Regions from separate parts of the Methylobacterium sp. Gmos1 genome, predicted to be linked through region 3. Evidence: riboswitches for the same ligand, from Rfam matches in the RefSeq annotation. Region 3 holds a riboswitch; each other region holds the start of a gene.
The links. A riboswitch is a leader RNA that binds a small molecule or an ion and turns the genes downstream of it on or off. The one in region 3 is predicted to bind thiamine pyrophosphate.

Region 1: another riboswitch for thiamine pyrophosphate. It lies ahead of thiC (phosphomethylpyrimidine synthase ThiC); the one in region 3 lies ahead of ACS5PV_RS05865 (LuxE/PaaK family acyltransferase).
Region 2: another riboswitch for thiamine pyrophosphate. It lies ahead of thiO (glycine oxidase ThiO); the one in region 3 lies ahead of ACS5PV_RS05865 (LuxE/PaaK family acyltransferase).

The regions. Positions count from the first base shown of each region.
Region 1 is NZ_JBSNCC010000004.1:291,200-293,455, forward strand. Features, by position in the region: gene thiC (phosphomethylpyrimidine synthase ThiC) at 1-1,093, opposite strand, end outside; TPP riboswitch at 1,152-1,263, opposite strand; gene ACS5PV_RS10480 (restriction endonuclease) at 1,406-1,780, shown strand; gene ACS5PV_RS10485 (hypothetical protein) at 1,829-2,242, opposite strand.
Region 2 is NZ_JBSNCC010000011.1:106,537-108,792, reverse strand. Features, by position in the region: gene ACS5PV_RS20520 (adenylate/guanylate cyclase domain-containing protein) at 1-975, shown strand, start outside; TPP riboswitch at 1,025-1,154, shown strand; gene thiO (glycine oxidase ThiO) at 1,221-2,256, shown strand, end outside.
Region 3 is NZ_JBSNCC010000002.1:575,487-577,742, forward strand. Features, by position in the region: gene ACS5PV_RS05860 (acyl-CoA reductase) at 1-194, opposite strand, end outside; gene ACS5PV_RS05865 (LuxE/PaaK family acyltransferase) at 191-1,318, opposite strand; TPP riboswitch at 1,367-1,465, opposite strand; gene ACS5PV_RS05870 (TetR/AcrR family transcriptional regulator) at 1,513-2,079, opposite strand; gene ACS5PV_RS05875 (RidA family protein) at 2,206-2,256, shown strand, end outside.

The DNA.
Region 1 (2,256 bases), on a different contig from region 3:
AGATCTCCTCGAACCGCTCGTAGAGGAACGATTCCCGGTGCCCGGCGAGGCACCAGCGCGCCATGATCGAACCGCCGCGCGAGACGATGCCGGTGACGCGCCGCGCCGTCAGCGGCACGTGAGCGAGGCGCACGCCGGCATGGATGGTGAAGTAGTCGACGCCCTGCTCGGCCTGCTCGATCAGGGTGTCCTTGAACACCTCCCAGTCGAGCTTGAGCGGATCGCCGCCGACCTTCTCCAGCGCCTGGTAGATCGGCACCGTGCCGATCGGCACGGGGGCGTTGCGCAGGATCCAGCCGCGGATGTTGTGGATGTTGCGGCCCGTCGAGAGGTCCATCACCGTGTCGGCGCCCCAGCGGATCGCCCACACCATCTTCTCGACCTCTTCCGCCGCCGAGGAGGTGACGGCCGAGTTGCCGATATTGGCGTTGATCTTGACGAGGAAGTTGCGGCCGATCGCCATCGGCTCGAGCTCGGTGTGGTTGATGTTGGCCGGGATGATCGCCCGCCCGCGCGCCACCTCGTCGCGCACGAAGTCCGGGGTGATGAAGGGCGGGATCGCGGCGCCGAAGCTCTCGCCGTCGGCGATGGCGTGCCCGGCCTGGGCGAGCATCTGCTCGCGGCACAGGTTCTCCCGGTGGGCGACGTAGATCATCTCCTCGGTGACGATCCCGGCGCGGGCGAACTCGTACTGCGTGACCATCTGGCCCGGGGCGCCCCGGCGATGGGTGCGGGCGGCCGGGCACGGCGCCACCAGCCGGTCCGCGCTCACGAAGCCGTTATCCTCCGGCCGCACCGCCCGGGGGGCGACCGCCGCATAGCCGCGGCGCTCGATCCAGGGCGCGCGGATCTCGGGCAGCCCGGCCGCGAGGTCGATGCGCGCGTCGGTCTCGGTGTAGGGACCCGACGGATCGTAGACCCGCACCGGCGCCTCGGCCGGATCGGAGAGCGCGATCTCGCGGTAGGGCACGCGGAGGTCGGGGCGCTCCTTCGGCGAGGCGTAGGCCTTCGCCGAGCCGGTGACCGGCCCGGTGGTGACGCTGTGCGGCAGGTCCTTTTCGGGCAGGTCTTTCGCGAGGATGGGTGCGTTCATGGATCTCTCCCGGGGAGACGATCCGGCCTCGGGGCGCGAGGACGCACGGGTCACGTCGATCATGGCAGGTTCCCGTCCCTCCGCCGGTACGAACCGGATCAGGTTCAAGGGTCGGGACGCGCGCTCGTCCAATCTCAGCCCCAGCTGGCGGGGCTCCCCTCGGTAACGGGGGTGACTGTCGGGTGGCGCGGGAGGTTTGTCAATCGCGCCCGGTGAGAGCGCCGCTGCGGCATCCCGGCCGCAATCTTGAAACGCTTCAGGGCCGTGACCCAGATATAGGAGAGACGATCTTCGACCATTCGGGAGCAGAGCTTGGGACGCCGTGACCGGCGCTGGCGCGACGACGACCCCTCCACCCACGGCCCGGGCACCCGCGACGCGGTGATCTGCCCGCTCTGCGAGCGGCCGATCCCGCCCGGCGCCCGCCAGAGCAAGCACCACCTGACGCCGAAGCTGAAGGGCGGCACCCACGGCGAGACGGTGCAGCTGCACCAGATCTGCCACTCGGCGATCCATGCCCGCCACAGCGAGGCCGAGCTGGCGCGCCGCCTCAGCGACGTCGAGAGCCTGCGGGCCGAACCCGAGATCGCCCGCTTCCTCGAGTGGGTCCGCACCAAGCCCGACGACTTCCACACCGCGACGCGGATGACCCGGACGCGGCGGGACGCGCGGCGGAGCTCCCGGTAAGCAGGCGAGGTCGCCGGCGAGACGATGGCGCGGCGACCGCGCGAGGGATCAGTAGCGGCCCGGCAGGCGCGGCACCTTGGTGCCGGGCTTCTCGATCGGCTCGGCGCAGGAATAGACGAACTCGGTCTGGAGATCGGTGAACACCGTCTCGCCGACGATGGTGCAGGTCTCCCGCGCCGTCTCGTTGAGGTAGGCCGCTGCGGCCTCCGAGAAGCGGCGCCGGCGGGTGAGCGCCGGGTCCTTGCCCTCCAGGCCGCAGCCGGCGATCTCGCGCAGGTGATTGGAGACGATCAGGACCTTGCGCTGCTGGCGCTGGTCGTAGACCTCGTAGGGGTCGTTGCAGCCGATCGTGACGACCTGCGGCTGGAGCCCGACATAGGTCTTCGAGATGTAGGAGAATTCGGTGCAGCCGGCCGCCGCCCCGACGGCGACGAGCGCGAGCGCCCATGGTCCTGTCCGCATCCCCGGTCCTTCCC
Region 2 (2,256 bases), on a different contig from region 3:
GAGGACGGCGTCAGCTTCCGGCTGTTCCCGCACGGCGAGGCGACCGAGAAGGCGCTCGCCCGCAGCCCTTTCGCCTACGTCTACGCCACCGGCGAGTGGCTGATCCTCGACCTGCGTGAGACGCCGGACGACCGCTTCAGCATCGTCCCGGAGCTCAAGGCGGCGGGCTACACCCACTACATCACCGTGCCGCTGTTCTTCACCAACGGTACCAAGAACGGCGTCACCTTCGCGACCCGCGACCCGCGCGGATTCGGCGACGACGACCTAGCGATCCTGCGCTTCATCGTGCCGACCCTGTCGGCGGTGATGGAGATGCGCGGCCTCAACGCCCGGCTCGACCACGTGCTGCGGGTCTATGTCGGCGACGGACCGCACCAGGCGATCCTCGCCGGCTTCATCCGCCGGGGCCAGGTCGAGCGGATCCGCTCGGCGATCCTGTTCGCCGACATGCGCGGCTACACCCGCCTCACGGACGCGCTGCCGCCAGAGGCCTCGGTGGAACTGTTGAATTCCTACTTCGACTGCCTGGTGCCGCCGATCGAGAGCGAGGGCGGCGAGGTGCTGAAATACATGGGCGACGGCTTGCTCGCGATCTTCCGCGAGAGCGGCGACGATCTCGGCGGCGCGGCGCAAGGCGCGCTCTCGGCCGCGCAGGCGGCGTTGCGCCGCGTCGAGGACGCGAACCGTGCCGGGCGGTTTCCCACCCGTATCGAGGTCGGCATCGCGCTTCACCACGGCGAGGCGGCCTACGGCAATGTCGGCTCGGGCGCCCGGCTCGATTTCACGGTGATCGGTCGCGACGTGAACCTCGCCAGCCGGCTTGCCAAGCTCAACAAGGTGCTGTCCGAGCCGCTGCTGATGTCGAAGCCCTTCGTCGACTTCCTGTGGGGCGACCCCGAACTGCTCGGCACCCATCCCCTCGACGGCTTCGCCGAGGAGATGGCGATCTATCGTCCGGGCAAAGGCGGCTGAGGAGCGGCTGCAGGGTGGTTGACGGCGGGCCCGTCCCCCGCCAGATAGCGGATGTTCCAGGGAGATCCCCGACAAGGGGCTGAGACACCGCTGGACCGTCCCTCGGGCCCGGTCAGCGCGGAAATCCTTCGAACCTGATCCGGCTCATACCGGCGTAGGGATTGGACAGGGTCCTCTCGGCCCCCTCGCGCATCATCCGGCCACCGGGCGCAGTCCACTCTCTTCGGGCCACCGTGGAGACGAGGGTGCAGGCGCAGACGATCGGACGGCGGGGCGGGACCCCGGACCCGGAGAGCGACCGGCTGCTGGACCGCGTCGACGTGGCGGTGATCGGCGCCGGGCTGATCGGCCTGTCGGTCGCGTGGCGCCTGGCGCGCGCCGGTCTCGCGGTCGCGGCGATCGAGCGCGGCCGAGCCGGGGACGGCGCCAGCCTCGCGGCCACCGGCATGCTGGCGGCCGCCGCCGAGCACGAGCCCGGGGGCGAGGCCCTGTCGCCGCTCTGCCTCGAGAGCCAGCGCCTCTGGCACCCGTTCCGCGACGAGCTGGAGGCTAAATCGGGCCTGTCGATCGATTACCGCCGCGAGGGCACCCTCGTGATCGCGCTCGGCCGCGACGAGGTCGAGCGCCTGCGCTTCCGCTACGACTTGCAGCGTCGCGACGGGCTGTCCGTCGAGTGGCTGTCCGGCCCCGCCATCCGGGCTCGCGAGCCGGGCCTGCGCCCGACCGTCACGGCCGGCATCTTTTGCGCCGACGACCACCAGGTCGATCCCGCCCGCACGATGGCCGCCCTGCGCCGGGCGCTTCGCGCGGCCGGCGGGCGCCTCGTCGAGGCGACCACCGTCACTGCGCTCACCCGCGAGGGCGGCCGGGTCACCGGCGTCGAGACCTCCGCCGGCTCCGTGAAGGCCGGCACCGTCGTGCTCGCCTCCGGCGCCTGGGCCGGGGAGGGGAGCCTGGTGCCCGACCTCGCCTTGCCGGTCCGCCCGCTCAAGGGCCAGTCGATGGCGTTGCAGATGACCCCGCGCAGCGGGGTCCTCTCCCACGTGGTCTGGACCGAGCAGGTCCATATGGCACCGAAGGGCGACGGCACGCTCATCGTCGGCGCCACCGTGGAGGAGACCGGGTTCGACCCGCACCTCACCGGCGGCGGGCTCTTCGCCCTGCTGGAGGGCGCCCGCCGGGCGCTGCCCGGCGTGGAGGAGATGCGGGTGACGGGAATCTGGAGCGGCTTTCGCCCGACCTCCGACGACGACGCCCCGATCCTCGGCGAGGCCCGGCCCG
Region 3 (2,256 bases):
GCGGTCTCCATGCGCTTGAGAGTGTCGCGAGCGCGGGCGCGGATGTGCCCGCACAGGGCCGCCGCCTGGGCCGCGTCGAGGTCCGGCAGCGCCACCGCGACGGTCTCGCCCCAGGCGCGGTGCTCGACGACGCGCCGGCCGATGCTCTCGGCGGGGATCCCCGGCAGGTGGCCGGCCTGCTCCACGATGGTCATCCCTGGGCGGCGGCCAGGAACTCGGCCACCGCCACCGAGCAGCCGCGCGAGGCCGAGCCCTCGACCCGGCCGAGGAGCTTGAAGCCGCCCGGCGCGATCACCCCGGCATCCTCGGTCAGGATCGCCGAGACGGAGTTGAAGTGCGCGAGGTCGTGGTGGACCAGCACGCCGGTCTCGCCTTCGGGCAGGTCCTGGCCGGTGAGCGGATCGACGACGCGGCTGCGGATCCAGTGCGGGCCGGACTTCACCGGCGGGCAGACCGCGTTGCCGTCATCGTAGAACTGGGTGCTCAGCTCGGTCATGCCGTACATGTTGAGGCAGTCGCTGCGCGACACGCCGAAGGCCGCCGAGAGCCCGTCGTAGAACGCGTCCGGCTCGATCTCGCGCGACTGGCCCTTGAAGCCGCCGGTGTCGAACAGGAAGCTTCCCGCCGGCAGGGCGAAGCGGCGGCCCTGCGCGCTCAGCGCGTCCATCACCGGCACGAAGGCGTAGGTCGCGCCGAGCAGCGCGATCGGCTCGCCCGACGCCTCGGCCTGACCGAGCGCCGTCAGCAGCGCGTCGAGGTCGAGCCCGCCGGGGCCGACGAAGACCGCGCTGTCGTCCGTGCCGAAATGCGCCTTTGCCAGCGCCAGGTAATGGGCGAGGGAGGAATTCGGCAGCGCCGCCTCGTCCGGGAACAGGATCCCCATCCGGATCTTCTCCCGCCCCCGCATGATCCGGGCGGCGAAGCCCTTCAGCATCGAGGCGTCGTAGACCTGAAGCGTCGGGTGGTAGCTGCGGCCCCGCCCGCTCCCGGTCGTGCCGCTCGTCATGAACACCCGCTCGGCCTCGTCGGCTAAGCAGCAGCTCAAGGTGAGGTCCTTGAACGCCTTGATCGGTACCGCCGGGACGTCGCGCCAGCGCCGCACGGTGAGCGGCGTGCGCCCGCGCTGTTGCGCGAAGCGGCGATAGGGGGCGTTGTGGGCGAACTGGTAGGCGAAGACCCGCAGGGCCAGCGCCTCGAACTCGGCCTCGGTCGCGCCGGGACGTCCGATGAAATCGAGGAGCGCCCCGACGATCTCCGCTTGCGACATCACGGCCACCTCGCGCCCCTCCCGGGCGACGGGCAGTCCGGCGGAGATCATGCGCGAAAGGACGGCTGGATCGGCCCTTGCGGCCGTGCCGGTCCCGCATCCCTACGCCGGCATGACCCGGATCAGGTTCATAGGGTCACCGCGGCGCCCGGACGGGTCCGGACCGGCGGAATCTCAGCCTCCTCGCGAGGCCCCCCTGGGAGCCGGGGACAGTGCGGGGCGCGGGGGCGGGTGTCAAGTTGGGCTCAAGCCCGCGCCAACCCCTCCGCCAGCCGCCCGAACGCGTCGAGCGCCTTCGCCAGCGTCGCCTCCGGCGCCTCCGACGCCGCGACCCAGAGGGCGGCGTGCAGGGAGGCGCCGTTGAGGAGCCGCGCGGCGGCCTCCGCGTCCACCGGGGGGATCGCCCCGTCGGCGACGAGGGCCCGGATGCGCCGGGTCGTCTCGGCGAGGCAGGCATTCTGGCTCGGCCACAGCGACGGGTCACCCAGCACCGCCGGGCCGTCGAGGAGCAGGATGCGCTGGATCTCCGGCTCCAGCGCCATCTCGATATAGGCCCGGTACTCGTCGAGGAGGCCGCGCCAGGGATCGGAGGCCCGCTCGCCGACGACGCGAAGGCGGGCCGCCATCTCGGCGTCGATCCGCTCGATCACCGCCTGGAGCAGCCCCTTCTTGTCGCCGAAATTGTGATAGAGCGCGCCCCGCGTCAGCCCGGCCGCGGCGGTCAGATCGTCCATCGAGGCGGCCGCGAAGCCCTTCTCGGCGAAGGCCGTTCGGGCGGCCTGGATCAGCTTCTCCCGCGTCTCCTCCATCATCTGCGCGCGTCGCCCGGCCACCCCGCCCCTCCATTCCTCGACATACGTCACGTATGCGAATTGACATACGGCGCGTATCCATGCTCTTTCGCATACGTTCCGTATCTCAATTCGAGGCAGCGATCCATGGCCCAGGTTCACCCGAAGCGCGACGCCGTCTTCCCGCCCGGCCGGCAG